2 regions of the Brevibacterium sp. UCMA 11752 genome follow, and region 1 is predicted to be linked to the other one. Evidence: predicted binding sites of a transcription regulator. Region 1 holds the regulator's gene; the other holds the start of a gene.
The links. The regulator HrcA, encoded in region 1, represses chaperone genes, less so after heat shock. The targets are predictions, from matches to a motif close to TTNGCACTCGNNNNNNNCGAGTGCNAA.
Positions count from the first base shown of each region.

Region 2: the regulator HrcA is predicted to act here: its motif matches at 7,097-7,123, upstream of groES (co-chaperone GroES).

Region 1 is NZ_JACBOS010000003.1:2,649,347-2,659,036, forward strand. Features, by position in the region: gene HU144_RS11735 (endonuclease/exonuclease/phosphatase family protein) at 1-235, opposite strand, end outside; gene lepA (translation elongation factor 4) at 409-2,280, shown strand; gene hemW (radical SAM family heme chaperone HemW) at 2,281-3,510, shown strand; gene HU144_RS11750 (DUF4870 domain-containing protein) at 3,653-4,468, opposite strand; gene HU144_RS11755 (DUF3097 domain-containing protein) at 4,624-5,487, opposite strand; gene hrcA (heat-inducible transcriptional repressor HrcA) at 5,629-6,699, shown strand; gene dnaJ (molecular chaperone DnaJ) at 6,821-7,936, shown strand; gene HU144_RS11770 (16S rRNA (uracil(1498)-N(3))-methyltransferase) at 7,933-8,715, shown strand; gene HU144_RS11775 (PhoH family protein) at 8,864-9,690, shown strand, end outside.
Region 2 is NZ_JACBOS010000003.1:1,881,609-1,892,837, reverse strand. Features, by position in the region: gene HU144_RS08455 (PEP/pyruvate-binding domain-containing protein) at 1-2,429, shown strand, start outside; gene HU144_RS08450 (FtsX-like permease family protein) at 2,488-3,909, opposite strand; gene HU144_RS08445 (ABC transporter ATP-binding protein) at 3,906-4,748, opposite strand; gene groL (chaperonin GroEL) at 5,021-6,610, opposite strand; gene groES (co-chaperone GroES) at 6,647-6,940, opposite strand; gene HU144_RS08430 (resuscitation-promoting factor) at 7,500-8,642, opposite strand; gene HU144_RS08425 (TatD family hydrolase) at 8,976-9,896, opposite strand; gene metG (methionine--tRNA ligase) at 9,896-11,229, opposite strand, start outside.

The DNA of each region.
Region 1 (9,690 bases):
CCGCGGTGAACTCACCCGAATTGCCGCCCGAATGCCCCTCACCCAACCAGATGTACTCATCGGGAAGCAGGCTGATGAGTGTCTCGAGCTGATCGAGCTCACCCTCCTGCGTGCCGATGATATGAGGGTGAGCCTGGGTGATGAGCTCGGCGGCGATGGGCAGGCGCTTGGCCACGGGATGGCCGTCCATCGCGGGATATCTGAGGTTGAAGCTCATGATCGAGAAATCGCTCATGGCTCAATCTTCGCCGATCGCCGCCGAAAGTGCAGGATCGGCACAGGGATTCTCAGCGAGTTCGAGCCGGTGAGAAGAAGTTCTGCCCGCATGCGCCGGGGTGAGGAGGATTCCAGTCTGGTGCGCAACCCATGGAACAATGGAAGTTCTGGTCTGTCGAAGGAAGGGCGTTCATGTCACCTCAGGTGAAGCCGCAAGCACTCGAACGGATTTCGCCGTCCGCTACATCACCCGAGTTGATCCGCAATTTCTGCATCATTGCTCATATCGACCATGGAAAATCGACCCTGGCCGACAGGATGCTCCAGGTCACAGGGGCGGTTCAGCCGCGCGATATGCGAGCTCAGTACCTCGACCGGATGGACATCGAACGCGAACGCGGAATCACGATCAAGTCCCAGGCCGTGCGCATGGCCTGGGAGAACGAGGGCACTCCCTTCGCTCTGAACATGATCGACACTCCGGGTCACGTCGACTTCAGCTATGAGGTCTCCAGATCCCTGGCCGCCTGTGAAGGTGCGCTCCTTCTCGTCGACGCGGCACAGGGCATCGAAGCCCAGACTCTGGCCAACCTCTACATGGCCATGGAGAACGATCTCGCGATCATTCCCGTCCTCAACAAGATCGACCTCCCCGCCGCGCAGCCCGAGAAGTACGCGGAAGAGCTGGCCAACCTCATCGGCTGCGAACCCGAAGACTGCCTGCTGGTGTCGGGCAAAACCGGCGAAGGCGTCGACGCGGTCCTCGATCGGATCATCTCGGACATTCCTGCCCCTGTCGGCGACGCCGATGCGCCGGCGCGAGCCATGATCTTCGACTCCGTCTACGACACGTACCGAGGCGTCGTGACCTACGTGCGCCTCATCGACGGTTCGCTGCATCCGCGCGAGAAGCTGACGATGATGTCGACAGGCAGCACCCACGAACTCCTCGAGATCGGCGTTTCCTCACCGGAGCCGAAGGCCACGAAGGGCCTGGGCGTCGGCGAGGTCGGATATCTCATCACCGGCGTCAAAGACGTGCGTCTGTCCAAGGTCGGCGACACGGTCACACTGAACTCTGCACCGGCCACGAAGGCGCTCGAGGGCTACAAGGAACCTAAGCCCATGGTGTACTCCGGGCTGTTCCCGATCGATGGATCGGACTACCCGGTCCTGCGTGATGCCCTTGACAAGCTCAAACTCAACGATGCCTCGCTGGCCTACGAGCCAGAGACCTCGACTGCGCTGGGCTTCGGCTTCCGCTGCGGGTTCCTCGGACTTCTCCACCTCGAAGTCCTGCGCGATCGCCTCGAACGCGAATACGACCTCGATCTCATCTCCACCGCACCCAGCGTGATCTACGACGTCACGATGGAAGACGGATCGGAGATGGAGGTCACGAACCCGAGCGAGTATCCGACGGGCAAGATCAAAGAGGTCCGCGAACCCATGGTCCGGGCCACCATCCTCACCCCGAGCGACTACATCGGCGCGGTGATGGAACTGTGCCAGACGCGTCGCGGCAGTCTTCAGGGGATGGACTATCTGTCCTCGGACCGGGTCGAGATCCGTTACCGACTGCCCCTGGCCGAGATCGTCTTCGACTTCTTCGACCAGCTGAAGTCGAAGACCAAGGGCTACGCGACCCTCGACTACTCCGATGACGGCGAAGACGCAGCGGACCTGGTCAAGGTCGACATCCTGCTCCACGGCGATCAGGTCGACGCCTTCTCCGCGATCGTCCACCGCGACAACTCCTACTCCTACGGTGTGCTCATGGCCGGCAAGCTGCGCAAGCTGATCCCGCGCCAGCAGTTCGAAGTGCCGATCCAGGCTGCCATCGGTTCGCGCATCATCGCTCGTGAGACCATCCGCGCCATCCGCAAGGATGTGCTGAGCAAGTGCTACGGCGGCGACATCAGCCGTAAGCGCAAGCTGCTGGAGAAGCAGAAGGAAGGCAAGAAGCGGATGAAGGTCGTCGGCAATGTCGAGGTCCCTCAGGAGGCCTTCATCGCCGCCCTGTCCTCGGACGATCCGGAGCCCAAGAAGGAACCCAAGAAGTAAGTGCCTGCACAACCGACTGGTGAGACTCCACCGCTTGACGGTTCGCTGCCGGCCTCGGCCGGGGTCGGCGCGGCCTCTCGCGGGCTGAGCCTGTACGTTCACGTCCCTTACTGTCGGGTCCGCTGCGGCTACTGCGACTTCAACACCTACACCGCAGAGGATCTGGGGCCCGGCGCCTCCCGCGACGACTACCGCAGCAATCTTGCCCGCGAGCTTGATCTGTCGACTCGTGTCCTCGCCGCGGCGGGGGCCGCCGACCGTGCGGTGACGACGATCTTCTTCGGTGGGGGCACCCCGACGATGTTGGCCGCCGAGGTGCTGGCCGGGGTGATGGATGATATCCGCGACCGCTTCCGGTTGGCACCGGATGTCGAGGTCACGACCGAAGCGAACCCCGACACATTGGACCCGAGCTACATTGCGACCCTGGCTGCCGCAGGGTTCACGAGGATCTCCTTGGGCATGCAGTCGGCTGTGCCCCATGTGCTCGCGACCCTGGACCGCACACACGACCCGGCGAAGATCCCAGATGTGGCGAAATGGATCAAAGAGGCCGGCCTGGAGCTGAGCCTCGACCTCATCTACGGCACACCGGGGGAGTCCATCGACGATTGGCGCAGGTCACTTCAGGTGGCCCTGAGCAACGACGTCGATCACATCTCCGCCTATTCGCTCATCGTCGAACCCGGCACGAAGATGGGGGCCATGGTTCGCCGCGGCGAACTGTCTATGCCCGACGAAGATGACCTGGCCGACAAATACGAGATCGCCGACGCCGCCATGGAGGCGGCTGGTCTGCACTGGTACGAGGTCAGCAACTGGTCGACGTCTGCGGAGACCCGCTGCGACCACAACATGGCCTACTGGCGCAATGCTGATTGGTGGGGCTACGGTCCCGGAGCCCATTCGCACATCGGCGGCGTGCGGTTCTGGAACGCCAAACACCCCCGTGCCTGGTCCGACCGGTTGCTCGCAGGTGAATCACCTGCCATCGGACGTGAGGTGCTGGAAGCATCGACCCAGGAGATCGAACGGATCATGCTCGCGGCTCGCATCGATTCGGAGCTGCCTCTGGACTCACTGGGGACAGGCAGTGACAGGGCGATCAGGGGATTCGTCAAGCAGGGACTTCTCGATGGTGACGCCGTGGAGGAAGGCCGCTTCGAACCTACGCTGCAGGGCCGGCTGATGGCTGACTACATGGTTCGCATCCTCACGGACTACGTCTGAACCTGATTGCATCTGATCTCTGAACCTGACTGCATCTGAACCGAGTGCAGAGAAGCCGCTGTCATCGAACGCGATGACAGCGGCTTCTCTGCTGAGAGCTGCTCAGTTCATGTGACTTGTGTGATGACCTGAGGTGCTCAGATCACTTCACGAAGTCGAAGACGAGCGGGAACTTGTAGCCCTGTCCCTTGCTCCCGGCCACAGCGGCGATGATGTAGAGCACCGTGTAGACGAGCGGGACGAGGAATGCCAGGAAATAGACGAAGAACCCGAGACCGAAGGTGATGATAGCGAGGACGAAGGCGATGACCATGAACACCATGACGGCCGCGAACGTGGCGATGCAGTTCGTGATCATGGCATTGAGGCCCTGACGGGAATGTTCGCGCACGTATGGCGATTCGTCCTTCTTCACGAGGAACATGATGAGAGGGAGGAACCATACGAAGATCGATCCGATGTGCGTCCACAGCACAGTGGTCCTCTCGTTCTCGCTGGCCTGCCAGAACATCTCGGAGCCGGGACCGTAGGCATTCTCTGGAATCATCCGCGAGTCGAACAGAGCCGGATTTCCGACCGGTTGTGCCGGTCCGTAGCTGTGTGCCTGCTGGCCATAGGACTGCTGAGCATACTGCTGCTGGCCCTGGCCGTACTGCTGCTGTTGCCCGTACTGCTGCTGACCATCATAGTCCTGCTGTGATCCGTAGCCGGGCTGCTGCTGCGAGCCATAACCCGGCTGCTGGGAACCGTAGCTCGGCTGCTGTGAACCAAAGCCCGGCTGGGCTGGCTGGCTCTGCTGGGAACCGTAGTTCTGCTGAGTGGGGTTCGGCTGCTGGGAACCGTAGCTTTGGTTCTGCTGGCTGTAGGGCTGCTGGGGGCCAGAGGCCTGAGAATAGTTCGGCGGCATTGGACGCGACTGGTCAGGGCCGTTGTTCGGCTGCTGGGGGTTATACGACATGCGGGTCCTTTCAGAGCTTCTGGACAATCACACTATCGGAAATGCCCTGGCGCCGAATTGGGGAAAGCCCGAATCCTGTACCAGATCGATCACAATCGACCACCGCCACAGTCGACCAAAGCCCCAGCCGATCGCGGCCACAGCCGGTCGAGGTATCAGCCGACGGTGACGAAGTCGATGAGCTCTTCGACTCGGCCAGAGAGCGTGGGCTCGACATCGGCTATGGTACTGACCTTGCCCAGGATGCGCACCCAGCCCCGTGCCACATCCCTGTGGTCGGCGTGCGGCCAACCAATACGTCTGAGGATTCCCGTCTTCCAATCCTCACCACGGGGGACCACCGGCCATTCCCTGATGCCGACGACATGAGGTTTAACCGCCTGCCAGATGTCGACATAGGGATGACCGATGATGTGGACGACGTCGCGGTAGCGGGGATCGGCACGCACCGCCTCGGCGATCTTGGATTCCTTGGTGCCGGACACGAGGTGGTCGGCGAGGACTCCGACGCGGTGATCCTTGTCAGGACCGAACGCCGCGAGCTTGTCGGCGACATCGTCGAGTCCACCCAGCGGTTCGACGACGACTCCCTCGATGCGCAGATCGTCGCCCCAGATCTTCTCGACGAGCTCGGCATCGTGTTTGCCTTCGACCCAGATGCGGGAACCGCGAGCCACCCGGGCACGAGCATTGCCGACCGCACGTGAGCCCGAAGCCGTGCGACCGGGAGCCGACTTCTTCTTGGCTGGCAGTTTGATGTCGACGGGTTTGCCCTCAAGCAGGAAGCCGGGACCCAGGGGGAATGCGCGGACCTTGCCTGCACGGTCCTCAAGATTGACGACGATTCCGGCGGTGGTCTTCTCAGCGCCGACGACGGCGCCGACGTATCCGCTCATCGCGTCTTCGAGGACCATTCCGAGACCCAGCTCAACAGGTGTGGACTTCTTGGGCCGGTGCGAGGAAGGTGAGGAACCAGCCAGCACATCGGGCCCGTAGCGATCAAAGGTATTCACGGTCAACCACCCTAATCAAGGACGTGATGCGATGGGTGCAGACCCGCTGGGGCAGGCCCGAAAGTGAATTCGGAATGCAAGAGGCGTAGAATTGGCACTCACAGCAGATGAGTGCCAAATGCGGTGCCGAGCGAAGGAAGGGGACGAATGAACGACAGCAGGCGAGCACAGGTTCTGCGAGCAATCGTCGAAGACTTCGTCGCCACCAATGAACCCGTCGGGTCGAAGGCCATCGTTCAGCGCCACACGCTCGGTGTCTCTCCGGCCACGATCCGCAATGACATGGCCCACCTGGAGCAGGAGGGCTACATTGCGCAGCCTCATACCTCCGCCGGTCGAATTCCGACGGATCTCGGATATCGGATGTTCGTTGATCGCATCGACGACTTCAAACCGCTCACACACGCTGAGCGGCGTGCGATCTTCCAGCTCATCGATGGCAACGGTGACCTCGACGACATGCTCGACCGCACGGTGCGGGTCCTCTCGGGTCTGACCCACCAAGTGGCGCTGATCCAGTACCCGACCGTCTCACGTGCCACGATCAAGCACATCGAGGTAGTGGGCCTGGGCACCAACCGCATCCTCGTCGTCCTCATCACCGATGCAGGGCAGGTCGAGCAGAAGATCGTGATCACGCCGGGCGTCGTTGACGATGAGTCGCTGCGCGGAATCCGCGATGAGGTCAACGCCGAATTCTCCGGCCAGAAGCTGTCGCGAGTCGTGAGCACGGCCACACCTCGTGCTTCGGTTCAGAACGATGACGGCACCCAGGCAGAACCTGTCGTGGGAGCCGGCGCTGTCGGAACGGACGTAGCCGCAGCACTGGCACAGGTCCGCTCCGCCGTCACTGATCTCGTCATTGCCACGCGTGAAGAGCGCATCATCATGGCAGGCACAGCAAACCTGGCTCGCTCCGGCAGGGAGTTCGGTGAGAAGATGGCACCGATCCTCGAAGCTTTCGAAGAGCAGGTCGTACTGCTCAAGCTGCTGACGTCGATGGCTGAGGACCGAGAGGAGATCAGCGTTCGGATCGGTCGTGAGAATACTCACGAGTCGTTCAGCTCGACATCCCTCGTGGCCGCCGAATATGGTCATGACGCGGGGTCCACCGCGCGATTGGCAGTGCTCGGGCCGACCCGGATGGACTATCCTACGACGATCACAGCTGTCCGGGCCGTGGCGAAATACGTCTCCTCTGTCCTCGACCAGGGTTAGATGCACCGACACCAGAGCACACAACACAGCGCGAACAAGCAGAACAGCGCGACCAAGCACCACACTGCGAACAGGCACGATAACGCGAACAACGCACACCACCAGGGAGAGAGAAGTTTCTGTGGCCGATCACTATGAAACACTCGGAGTGTCCAAAGACGCTTCGGCGGCTGAAATCAAATCGTCGTACCGAAAGCTGGCCCGGAAGTATCACCCCGATGTGAACCCCGGACACGAGGACGAATTCAAAGCCATTTCCCTCGCCTACGATGTCCTCTCCGATTCGGAGAAGCGCCGGAACTACGACATGGGCGGCGGCGAGAACGGACAGGGCTTCCCAGCCGGAGGCGGCTTCGGCGGCTTCGGCGACATCTTTGAGACCTTCTTCGGCGGGGGAGCCGGCTCGGCCGGCGGTCCGATGCCGCGCACACAGCGCGGCAAGGACGCACTCGTCGGAGTCAACATCGATCTCGAGACCGCCGCGTTCGGCGGCAACATCGACCTCGATGTCACCACTGCCGTCGTCTGCGACACATGTTCAGGTGCCGGAACCCAGCAGGGCACATCCGTTGAGACGTGCTCCCTGTGCCACGGTGCCGGCAGCGTTCAGCGCATGACCCGAACGCTCCTGGGCCAGATGGTGACGAACCAGACGTGCAACTCCTGCCACGGCTTCGGCACCGTCATCCCCAACCCCTGCCTCAACTGCCAGGGTGACGGTCGCGTTCGCAAGCAGCGGACCATGAAGATCCGCATCCCCGCCGGAGTCTCCGACGGAACCCGCATCCAGCTCTCATCGCAGGGCGAAGTGGGACCCGGCGGCGGTCCTGCCGGTGACCTCTTCGTCGAGGTCATGGTCGCCCGCCACGAAGTCTTCCAGCGCGACGGTGACAACCTGCGCGCCTCCGTCTCCGTGCCGATGACCGCAGCCGCTCTGGGCGCTTCGATCCCCTTCGACACCTTCGACGGCTCGCAGGAACTCTCGATCGAAGCCGGCATCCAATCGGGCACTGTCATCAAGCTTCCAGGACTCGGCGCCACCCGGCTGCGTTCGGAGACCCGAGGCGATCTGCTCGTCACGGTCGACGTGTTGACGCCGGACAAGCTTGACGATGAGCAGAGGGAACTGCTGTCACAGCTGGCGACTCTGCGCGAGGAAGAGACCCCACGCGCTCAGATCACCACCCAGAACCGCGGCATGTTCTCCCGCATGCGCGAGAAGTTCGCCGGTCGGTGAGTCTTCCCGTCTTCTACTCGACCCAGGTCGCCGAGGCGGCCCCCGGTCAGGTGCTCACCTTCGGTGAGGACGTGGCCGGGCATGCGGTCCGAGTCCGCAGACTCGGGCCCGGGGACGAGCTCGAAGTCGTCGACGGATCCGGCACCCGCGTACGCGGAACGGTCTCGGCCGCCTCGGCGAACGAACTCGGACTGCACGTCGCCTCGGTGACTCACACCGACGAGGACCAGCCACGGTTGGTCCTCGTGCAGGCTCTGGCCAAGGGCGACCGCGATCTGCAGGCGATCGAATCCGCCACAGAGATCGGAGTCGACGAGGTGGTCCCCTGGGCCGCCGAGCGCTCGATCGCCGACTGGCCCGCGAAGAAGCGCGACAAGCTCGCAGCCAAGTGGGACAACGTTCTGCGGGCGGCATCCCTGCAGGCCAGACGCTCCCGCTTCCCTCTGCGCCACGAACTTGCCCGCGGCACCGGCCTGGCATCGATTCTGACCGAGACCGACACCGTCTACGTCCTCCACGAAGCCGCCGAGCAGAAACTGTCGCAGGCTCTGAGAGATTCCGGACCAGCGAATACCTCAGCCGTCGAAGAAGCCTCGGGCGCAGACTCTGGACGCATCGTCCTCGTCGTCGGTCCTGAAGGCGGGATCAGCGACGCTGAGCTCGATGCACTCGCAGCCATCGGTGCGAAAGCTGTTCTCCTGGGACCCACGGTCCTGCGGTCGTCGTCGGCCGGAGCGGCCGGACTCGTCATGGCTCAGAATTCATTGGGCCGTTGGTGACGAAGGCGACTACGATGGAAGCACACAATTGCAGTACTCCCACAAGTACAAATAGTCACGAAGGATCATTCTGGACACCTCCACTCAGCCCACGAACTCTGTGAACAACACACCTGCCGAAGAAGCTGCATCGGACACAGTGCGTCTCGTGATTCCCGACTCCATCGATCTGGTCGAGTTCTTCGGGCCGGGGGAGTCGAACCTGCGGAAGCTCGAGCGAGTATTCCCCGACCTTGACCTGCACGTGCGCGCCAACCAGGTTCAGGCCAGCGGTGAACCGACGCGCGTGGCAGCTTTCGTCTCCGTGATCGGGGAGCTCAAAAAGCTGCACGGTTCCGGCCACCGCATCAACGAGGAGACGATCGACCGGGTGGCGTCGTTCTCCTCGGAGGGCAAGGCCGCCTCGGCGGTGATGGGAACGAACATCCTGTCTACCCGCGGAAAGTCCATCCGTCCCAAGACGATGGGCCAGCACGACTACGTCAATGCGATCCGCAACCACACGATCACCTTCGGCATCGGCCCAGCAGGTACGGGCAAGACATACCTGGCGATGGCCATGGCCATCAACGCCCTGCAGCACAAAGAAGTCTCACGCATCATCCTCACCCGCCCAGCGGTTGAGGCGGGGGAGAGCCTGGGCTACCTGCCGGGAACGCTGAACGAGAAGATCGACCCCTACGTGCGGCCCCTCTACGATGCCCTGCACGACATGGTTGATCCCGAGTCGATTCCGCTGCTCATCGAAACGGGGACCATCGAGGTCGCACCGTTGGCATACATGCGCGGCCGCACCCTCAACGATGCGTTCATCATCCTCGATGAAGCGCAGAACACGACCGGCGAGCAGATGAAGATGTTCCTCACCCGGCTGGGCTTCGGCGCGAGGATGGTCGTCACCGGTGACGTCTCCCAGATCGACCTGCCGGGCAAGACCCGCAGCGGACTCAACCTTGTCCAGGACATTCTGACCGG
Region 2 (11,229 bases), 770 kb from region 1:
ACACAGACCACCCCGCCGAGGCGATCGGCGAGCTCATCCGCAGCACTCCTGTCCCCGATGCGTGGCTCGCCGACTTCGAGGCGGCGGCCCAGGCTGCCGGCCTGAACGGTCAGGCCGTGGCGGTCCGCTCCTCGGGGACCATGGAGGATCTGCCCGGGGCGGCCTTCGCCGGACAGCACGACACCTACCTCGGGGTTCGCGGAACGAAGTCCATCGCCGAGGCGGTGCGCGACTGCTATGCCTCCCTGTGGAATCCGCACGCCTTCCGCTACCGCCAGCAGCTCGGCGTGGAACAGCTGGAGGCGAAGATGGCCGTCGTCGTCCAGCTCATGGTCGCAGTCGGTGCCGAGGAGGCAGCAGGCGTCGCGTTTTCTGTCGACCCAGTGCGCGGCAACACGGACGAAGTCCTCATCAATGCGGCGTTCGGACTGGGCGAGACCGTCGTCGGCGGGGAGGAACCCGTCGACGAGTTCCGGATCGCCCGCGCCGACGGAACCCAGGTCGCGACCGAAATCGCGGACAAACCGAAGGCCCTCGTCATGCGTGAGCCTACGGAAGCCGACGAGGTGAACGACGACGGTCGCGGCGATCACAACGAACAGGACGATCACAGCGGTCACGACGATCACGACGATCACGGCGGACACGACAGTGCCAGGACGACGGTCGTCCACCTCGGCGAGGATCAGCGGACTCGTCCGGCACTGACTGCGGAGCAGGCCCGAGCGGTGGCCGATCTCTCCGTCCGCGCGGAGGATCATTTCGGTTTCCCACAGGACATCGAGTGGGCCTTCAGCGGTGACGACCTCTTCCTCCTGCAGTCGCGGCCGATCACTCGCGTCGCACCCCGCTGGACCCGCGACGAATCGGCCGAACGATTCCCCACTCCGGTCACGCCTCTGACCTGGGACCTTGTCGAGGCAGGATTCCACTACTCACTCAACCACAGCTTCGACCTCATGGGTCTGCCGCCCTTCGACGACAAGTGGTTCGTGATGCGTGACTTCTACATCTACGGCAACCAGACGGCCGTCGATCTCTACGCCGGGAGACTGCCGACGAAGATGCTTTCCAGCGTGGAGACCATCACCGAATCGCTGCCGGAGATCGCCTCTCAGTTCGGTTGGGTGCAGGAACTTCCCGTGCGGTGGATGCGAGACCTCGACACGTACCTCATGGGCATCGGCAAGCTCTCCCACGAACCGCTGGAGGACAAATCGCTGGCCGAGGTGTGGGCTCACGTGATCGCCATCAGCGACCTCGGCACGGAGTACTTCCGCCCCAACATCGCGATCTCCCTGACGCAGCAGACACTTTACGGCGCGCTCTCGCACATGCTCGAGATGGCATTGGACAAAGAGACGGCGCGCCTCGTTTTCGAGCGACTGCTGGCATCGACGGAGACGAAGACCTCGCAGGTCAACACCGAACTCTGGGAGCTCTCACGCATTGTGCGCAGCAATCCCGAACTGTTGTCGACGCTGCGCAGCCACACCGGCGAGGACGGGCTGGCGGTTCTCGGTGACTTCCCCGAGTTCTTCGACGAGTTCGCGACCTTCCTCGCCAAGCACGGCCACCGGGAACTCGACTTCGACGCCTACCATCCGACCTGGGTCGAGGCCCCGCACATCGTCCTCGATCAGGTCCGACTGCTGGCCGACCGGGCGACGAACGCCTCTGCGGACTCCGATCTGGAGCGCAAGGTCCTGCAGGCCGAGACCGAACGGGCCGTGGTCAATGCCGCCCCGGAGAAGCTGCGCTATCTGGTGCAGGAGGTCATCCGCCTGGCACGCTCGTACACGGCGCTCGATGACCTCGAGCACTACCAGACCACACGCCTGACGCTGCCGATGCGACGGGCCCTGCGCGAGCTGGGTCAGCGACTCGTCGACCACGGTGTCCTCACCGATCCCATGGATGTCTACTTCATCAACTATGAGCCTCTCGACGCGGCGATCCGCGCTGCCGACGGGCAGCACTCCCCCGCCGAGGCTCTGGCCGGCCTGACCGCGATCGCGGAGAAGAACAAGGCCGGGTACCAGGAAGCGGTCGAGCGGACCCCCGAATGGGAGCACGGTCGTGCCCCCGAGGTCGGTGATGACACAGACGGTGACTTCATCAAGGGAACTGCCGGCAGTCCCGGCGAGGTCACGGGCGAGGTCTTCGTCGTCCACAGTCCCGAGGACTTCTCGTCTTTCCCGGACGGGGCGATCCTCGTCGCCCGAACCACGAACCCGGCTTGGACGGCTCTGTTCTACCAGGCCAGCGGCGTCATCACGGAAAGCGGCGGTGCACTCTCCCACGGTGCGGTCACAGCCCGTGAGCTGGGCCTGCCCGCAGTCATGGCCGTCCGCGATGCCACCAGCCGCTTCACCTCGGGTCAGACGGTGAGCGTCAACGGCAGCAACGGCACGGTGACACCGAACTGAGACCCACCTCGGCGAGGTCAGTCCGGGACTGCACGACCACCTCGGCGAGGGTCATCACCTATACCGCTTGGAGAGCGTCCACGGGGCTGATCGACGTGGCCGCCCGCGCCGGGGCACGGCTGGCGGCGAGCACAGCCAGAAGAGAGCCGGCGACGACGGAGATGATGACCCACCAGGGCACGGACGGAGCGAAGAATCCGGTCAACGGGGACAGCAGAACCAGGGCACCGATCCAACCGAATGCGATGCCCAGGGGCACCGCGACCAGGCAGGCGGTCACGCTCAGCTGCATGCCCTCGGCCACGATCATGCGTCGCACCCGTCGCGGCGTCTGACCGAGGGCCATGAGCAGACCGATCTCCTGCGTGCGCTGCCGCACGGAGAGCGTGAGCGCGTTCGCGACTCCGATGACGGCGATGACGACGGAGAAGAGGACCATGCCGAGGAAGAACATCATCGTCTGGTCGATGATCGTCTTCAGCACATCCTCGAAGCCGCCCCACCCGTCGTCGCCGAGCGATTCGGCGTAGTCGAGAAGCTGGTCTCGAAATGTCGTCATGGCCGTGGCAAACATGACGATGAGGGTGATGCCGATGACCAGACCGATCACCGTGCGCGCATTGCGAGTGGGGTGACGGGCGATCGTCGACGCAGCCAGACGCGCGGTTGCCGTACGGCCGAGCAGCAAGCCGGTGAGCGTCTGCAGCGGAGGAAGGATCCAGGGGTTGCCGACGATGACGCCCACGAAGGTCAGAGCGGCACCGACGGCGACGAGGAGCACACCAAGGACACTCACCGTGTTCCCGCTGGCGCCGACGACGCCGCTGATGAGAAGGGTGATCCCCATGGACAGCAGGATGAGTGCACCCGCCAGGGCCCCCATCGATGCACGCGCATCCTCGGGGCGACGTTCGACAGCCTGCGAAGTGGCCTCGATCGGCGAGATGCCGCTGATGCGTTGGGCACCCAGATACGCTGAGAACCAGGTCACGACGATGGTCGCGGCCCCCGGGAGGATCATCTTAGGACTGAGCAGATCCGGCTCCACGGTGATCTGTCCGCCGAGGTAGGCCGCCGCACCCTTCGCGAGCGCGGTGGAGACGAGGAACGCAGCGACGGCGCTGGGTATCGAAACGAGCAGCCCCTCCGCCGAGGCGGCCCGGCGCAACCGTCGCGAGGAAGCTCCGATGAGACGCAGCAGTGCCAGTTGACGGCTGCGACCGGCGATGATGATGGAGAACGTATTGGCGATGACGATGCTTGAGACGAACAGCGCAATGACGAAGAAGACCAGACCCACCGTGGTGAGCAGCCCCTGCGCCGTGTCTGACTCGGAGACGATCTTCGCCGAGGACATCCAGGCTGTGAGGATCTCGATGCCCTGCATGATGACGGTGCCGAAGAGCGCAGCGATGAAGACGACGAGGAAGCTGGGTGCGAACTGACGCGGGTTGGTCCGGATCTCCCGCATCGGGTTCATCGGCGCCCTCCGGTCTCCGCGGCATACTGCGGGGACCGTACGGGATGCTGCGGGGATCCGGCGGCTGCGTTCTCCGCGGCCTCGGCCTTCGCGTCGAGATCGAGCATCGTCTGTGCAATCACCTCGGCGCTGATCGAGTCGTTGAGCTCTGAGACGGGCGTGCCATCGGCGATGAACACGACGCGGTCGGCATAGGCTGCCACGATCGGATCATGGGTCACGAGCACGATCGACTGTCCGAGCTCGCGCACGGCCTCGGACATGATGGCCATGACCTCACGCCCCGACCGGCCGTCGAGGTTGCCGGTCGGTTCGTCGGCGAAGAGGATGTCTGGTCTCGTGGCCAGGGCCCGGGCGATGGCGGTGCGCTGCTGCTGTCCGCCCGAGATCTCGCTGGGCCGATGCTTGAGCCGCCCGTCGAGGCCGAGCCGCTTGATGATGCTGGAGATCCAGGCGCGTTCATCGGCATTGGGCCTTCGATCATCGAGCTCGAAGGGCAGGACGATGTTCTCCCTGACGGTGAGGGTCGGCACGAGGTTGAATGCCTGGAACACGAAGCCGATCCGCTGCCGGCGCAAGGCCGTGAGCTCGTCCTCGTGCAATGCGGTGATCTCACGTTCACCGATGTGCACAGTGCCCGAGCTCGGCCGATCGAGTCCGGCGAGAATATGCATGAGCGTGGATTTGCCCGAACCCGAGGGTCCCATCACGGCCGTCAGTCGGGCAGGGGCGATATCGAGGGAGACCTGGTTGAGAGCCACCAGCGCTGCCCCGTCGGGATCAAAGATCTTCGAGACATTACGAAGCTGAGCGATGGGCATCGGTGAGGCGGTCGTCATATGGTCCCTACATTGGTGCATCAAACTGTCTCATCCAGACTAGCGACCCACCACGGCAAGGAACATAGGATCTGACTGATCAGTAGGTGTGAGCCGCCTGTGCAATTCGCGTCGTTTGCGAGGCTGGATGTCGACCAGCAGGCCGAACAGGTCGCTGGTGGAGTGTCTGGCTGACTGATGGTGAATACACGAGTGGCCCGGAACATTGTTCCGGGCCACAGGTGTATCAGTTCAGCGCAGTCGCTGCGCGCCGATGCGAATCAGATGGGGACTCAGTCCTCTTCTTCTTCCTTCTTCTCGACGACCAGTGTCTCAGTGGTGAGAACCAGTGCGGCGATCGAAGCGGCGTTGCGCAGTGCCGAGCGGGTGACCTTGACCGGGTCGATGATTCCGGCGCCGATGAGGTCGCCGTAGGAATCGGTGGCGGCGTTGTATCCCTGGCCGGAAGCGAGCTCCTCGACCTTGGACACGACGACGTAGCCGTCCTGGCCGGCGTTCTCAGCGATCCAGCGCAGTGGCTGGACGACGCCGCGCTTGACGATGTCAGCACCAGTGGCTGCATCGCCGGTCAGGCTCAGGTCGTTTCCGGCCAGAACCTTGGATGCGTGGATCAGAGCCGATCCACCGCCGGCGACGACGCCTTCTTCGATGGCTGCACGGGTAGCCGACACTGCGTCTTCGACGCGGTGCTTGCGTTCCTTGAGCTCCACCTCGGTGGCGGCGCCGACCTTGATGACTGCGACACCGCCGGAGAGCTTAGCCAAGCGCTCCTGCAGCTTCTCGCGGTCCCAATCGGAGTCGGTGTTCTCGACCTCGCTGCGGATCTGGGCGACCCGACCGTTGACGTCCTCGTCGGAGCCAGCACCATCGATGATGGTGGTGTTGTCCTTGGTGACGGTGATGGTGCGGGCGTTGCCGAGCTCTTCCAGAGTGACCTGGTCGAGCTTCATGCCCATATCAGCGGTGACGACCTGGCCACCGGTGAGGACTGCGAGGTCCTCGAGGATCGCCTTGCGGCGGTCACCGAATCCGGGAGCCTTGACGGCGGCAACGTTGATGATGCCGCGCAGCTTGTTGACGACCAGCGTCGACAGAGCTTCGCCTTCGATGTCCTCGGCCACGATGAACAGAGGCTTTCCGGCCTGCTGCACCTTCTCAAGCACAGGGAGGAGCTCCTGGATGTTGGAGATCTTGCCCTGGTTGATGAGGATGAGCGCGTCGGAGAGCACAGCTTCCTGGCGATCAGCATCGGTCACGAAGTGCGGCGAGAGGTATCCCTTGTCGAACTGCATTCCCTCGGTGATCTCGAGTTCCACAGATGCGGCCTGGGACTCGTCGATCGTGATGACGCCGTCCTTGCCCACCTTGTCGAAGGCATCGGCAATGAGCTTGCCGATCTCTTCGGACTGTGCGGACAGACCGGCGACGTGTGCGATCTCCGAGGAGTCGGCGACATCGCGGGCGATGGTTCCGAGTTCGGTGGAGACAGCCTCGACGGCGGCTTCGATTCCGCGCTTGAGGGCACCTGGTGCGGCGCCGGCGGCAACGTTGCGCAGTCCTTCGTTGACGAAGGCCTGCGCCAGGACAGTCGCGGTGGTGGTTCCGTCACCGGCGATGTCGTTGGTCTTGGTGGCAACTTCCTTGGCCAGCTGCACGCCGAGGTTTTCGTACGGGTCATCGACCTCGACCTCACGAGCGATGGTCACACCATCGTTGGTGATCGTGGGTGCGCCCCACTTCTTGTCGAGCACGACATTGCGGCCCTTGGGTCCCAAGGTCACCTTGACGGTGTCCGCGAGAGTGTTCACACCCTTTTCGAGTGCGCGACGAGCTTCGTCGTTGAATTCAAGATTCTTAGGCATTCGTCCTCCTGTCAGTGAAGTAGTTGTTCAGGGGATTCAGCCGATGACGGCGAGCACGTCACGAGCCGAGAGCACGAGGAACTCTTCTCCTGCGTACTTGACTTCGGTGCCGCCGAACTTGGAGTAGATGACCTTATCGCCAATGGCCACGTCAACTGGGACGCGGTTTCCGTTGTCAGCAACGCGGCCTGGGCCCACTGCGACAACTTCGCCTTCCTGAGGCTTTTCCTTGGCGGTTTCGGGAATGACCAGACCACTGGCGGTAGTCTGCTCTGCTTCGACCTGACGGATGACAATCCGATCTTCGAGTGGCTTGATGGAGACCGACATATCGGGCCCTCTCCCTTCGCTGGGGTTCAATTCTTCTTTGAGTCAGACGGCGGCGTATGCCATGATCCACTCGTCGTCGCGGGTGCCGAGCAGATCGACCGTCTCATAAAACTGGCACTCAATGAGTGCTAGTGCTAATTCGACTTTAGAACGCTCTTAGCACTCGGTCAACTCGAGTGCCAAGGATTGTCCACGCTCTGGGCGAAACCCCAGAAAAGGTGTTCGAAGACGGTCCTGAGACGCCCTGGAGACCGAACAGTCGGCAAGTCCCGGTCGACGATCGTGGGCGATTTCGACCACAAGTCGCCGACAGTTGCCGACAGTTGCCGTGGAGCGGCCGACAGTTGCCGTGGAGCGGCCGCTTCGCACCAACACATCCCCGCGCATCGTCAGCGGAGAGCGCTCATGCGGCATCGGCGGTGAATGCAGAAGTGCGGACCCGGGATACTCCCGGATCCGCACTTGGTGCTTGCTGTCTATCGCTTCAGCTCGTGTGCCTATAGCTTCAGGTCAGCCTGCTTCAGATCAGCTAGCTTCAGATCAGCGGCTGCACTCTGGTTCAGGCGCAGGCCCACTGTCCCCAGCCCTCTTGAGCCTGCAGCTTCTTGGCACGGTCGAACTGCTCCTGCGGGCTGGCGTCAGACGGGTTGCCGCTGCCGCCCATTGCGTGCCAGGTCTCTGGCAGGAACTGGAACAGACCGAAGTGGCTGCCGTTCGATGCCTTCGGGTCGAAGTTCGACTCGCATTCGACGACCGAGTACCACTTGGTTCCTGGTCCGCCGAGCATGTCCTTGATCTCCTGGGTGCTCATGTTGCCGCCACCGCCGGAGCCGCCGCCGGTGCTCTTGTCACCGTCGTCGGAGCCGCCCGAACCACTGTCGGAGCCGCCGTCGCCGGTCCCGGCGTCCGAACCGCTGCCGGAGTCTTCTGGCTCCTCAGCTGGGGCTTCCTTCTTCTTGGTGCCCTCGATGACGACCTTGGCTTCAGGCTTGGAGAGGACCTTCTCGGCCTTCTTCTCCTTCTTCACCTCATCGCCGTTGACGGTCTTGACCTTGTAGGAGACCTGCTTCTGGCCCGCCTTGCCTTCGTCTTCGACCTTGGTCTCGCCCTCGAAGAGGGAGTCCGACTTCTTGGTCTCAGTCTTAGGCTCGATGGCCTCCTTCTCCTTGACCGTGTCGTTCTTCACGCGGTTCAGGGTGAGGACCTGGCCGTCGGAGACCTTGGAGCTGAGAGGCACAGACATGAAGTCGTCCTTGTCGAGCTTCAGCTTGGTCTCAGCGAGGGCCTCCTTGGCGGTCTCTGCTGCGGCCGAGACCTTGTGGTCCTTGCCATCGGCGACGATTGTGAGATCCTTGGCGGTCGTCACATCGATGTCGTTGCCTTCATCTTTGAGTTTCTGATTCGGCTTGGTGTTGAGATCCGCGTTCTTCGCGTCCACACCGAGGTCGGCCAATGCCCGACCGACGGTGTTCGCATGCGTGGTCTCATCGCTCTTCTTGCCGTCGACGGACAGTGAGATTTCCTTCGCGGTGTTGACGGTGATCGTCATATCCCGCGAGATCTTCTTGTCTACGCCTGGCTTGATCTGGTCGCTCTTCTCGATGTCGAGGTCGCGGCTGTCGAGGACGTCCCCCACGGTTCCGCCGAAGGTCCGAACTTCTTCGGACTGACCATTGACATCCAATGTCACTGGCTTGTTCATGGTGACCACGGCACCCGTGCCACCCACGAGTCCGGTAATCACGACCGCCTGTGCAGCAATTTGCACTTTGCGGTTCTTGAGAAAATCAATCACAAAAATATCCCTGGGGCAGAGGTCATCAACTCATCTACTGTAACCGATTCGTTACAAGATACGCAAAACATTACGAACATGTAACAGCGGGGGTCCCTGAGCTGGCGCTCTGACCAGGACTTCCCCGTGTTTCCGGGCTTGGTCACAATCGTGACATTTCCCCGCCGAGGTGGCTGATCGAGCGTCAGTCCCACCCTCGCCGAGGTGGTCGTTTCGTCCCGCCCTCGCCGCGGTGACCGTTCAGTCCCAGCTTCCCAGTGCGGTCTCGGCGTTCTTCCACACTGCGGCGCAGAGATCCTCTTCGCTCATCCCGCGCACCTCGGCGAGCTTGCGTGCCGTCACCGCGGCCAGATACGGACCGCCCGGCTTGCCGCGGTGCGGGTGCGGGGTGAGGAAAGGAGCGTCGGTCTCGGTCAGCAGCCGATCCAGCGGAGCCGCAGCCGCGGCACGTCGGAGCTCATCGGCGTTCTTGAACGTGAGGTTGCCGGCAAAGGACATGTAGTATCCGGCGTCCGCGCACTCGCGGGCCATCGCCTCGTCGCCGGAATAGCAGTGGAAGATCGTGACTTCGGGGGCACCTTCCTCACGGAGGATTCGCAGCACGTCAGCGTGGGCTTCACGGTCGTGGATCTGCAGGGCCTTCCCCGTGCGTTTGGCGATCTCGATGTGAGCACGGAAGGCGCGCTGCTGTTCGGCGACACCTTCTTCACCGGTGCGGAAGTAGTCGAGGCCCGTCTCCCCCACCACACGCATACGGTCAGTGGAGGCCACGAGTGACTCAATCTCTGTGAGGGCATCGTCGAGCATGCCTCGTTCGGCCAGCCTCGGCGCCTCATTCGGGTGCAAAGCCACACCGCCGAGCATCCACTGACGGCCCTGCCGTGACTGCTGCGTGACCAGCTCGGTCGTCCACCGTGCGGCCGGCAGGTCACAGCCGATCTGCACGATGCGCTGGACTCCAGCAGATTGGGCGGTGTCGAAGAAGAAGTCGAGGCTCGGGAACTCTTCGTCCTCGTCGGGCCTGACCTCGGGCTCGGGTTCGCCGGTGCCCAAGGGCAGTCGCACGCCCGTGCAGATATCGAGATGCGTATGGGTATCGACGACGGGGTGGGCCAGCGGCTCAGGCACCGGAGGATAGGTTCCGGCGGCGCGAGAGGCCATTATTCGGTCTCCTCCACGAACTTGGGGAAGACCGGGACCGGCTTCGGCAGTGGGATGCCCGGCTCCAGCGGGAAGTCGATCGCAGCAAAGGAACGAGGATCCACCTCGGCGCCGGCACCACTGTCAGTCGCGGTCGGCAGCACCTTCGCACCGGCTTGACCGTTGCCCTCGGGCACGCCGAGGAGATCGAGGATCTTGCCGGCGGAATCGGGCATGACCGGCTGGATGAGGATCGAGATGATGCGCACGACCTCGATCGTCACCCACAGCACTGTGGCCATACGGTCGGCATCGGTCTTCTTCAGCTTCCAGGGTTCCTGGGCGGAGAAGTAGCGGTTGGCTTCGGAGAGCACCTTCCAGCAGGCCTCGACGTAGAGATGGAGGGCCTGGGTGTCGACGTGGCGGCGGGCGGTGTCGGGGACCGCGCGGGCCAATGCCAACAGCTTCTCGTCGTCTTCGGTGAGCTCACCGGGACGGGGAACCTGTGCCTCGCAGTTCTTCGCGATCATCGACAGCGAACGCTGGGCGAGATTGCCGTACTCGTTAGCGAGGTCGGAGTTCTTGCGGGTGATGATCGAGTCCTTCGTGTAGGACCCATCGTTGCCGTAGGAGAACTCGCGGAAGAGGAAGAAGCGCAGGGTGTCGAGGCCGAATGCGTCGACGAGGTCGATGGGGTCGACGACGTTTCCGACGGACTTCGACATCTTCTCACCGGCATTGAAGAGGAACCCGTGGGCGTGGACGCGCCCCGGCAGCTCGATGCCGGCGCTCATGAGGAACGCGGGCCAGTAGACGCTGTGGAAGCGGATGATGTCCTTGCCGATGATATGGACATCGGCGGGCCACCACTTCTTGAACGACTCCTCGTCGTTCGGGTATCCGGCGGACGTGATGTAGTTCGTCAGCGCGTCGATCCACACGTACATCACGTGCTTCTCGTTGCCGGGCACGGGCACTCCCCAGTCGAACGTCGTGCGCGAGACGGAGAGGTCCTTCAGGCCCGAGGCGACGAAGGAGGCAACCTCATTGCGGCGCGAATCGGGGCCGATGAACTCCGGGTGGTCCTTGTACAGCTCGAGCAGCTTGTCCTGGTACTTGGACAGACGGAAGAAGTAGGACTCCTCTTCTGTCCAGGTGACCTCGGTGCGGGTCTCCGTGGACAGGCGAACACCGTCGACGACCTCGGTCTCGTCCTGTGCGTAGTAGGCCTCGTCGCGGATCGAGTACCAGCCGGAGTAGGTGTCGAGGTAGATGTCGCCGGCTTCTTCGAGCTTGCGCCAGATCGCCTTGCATGACTCGTAGTGGTCCTCGTCGGTGGTGCGGATGAACCGGT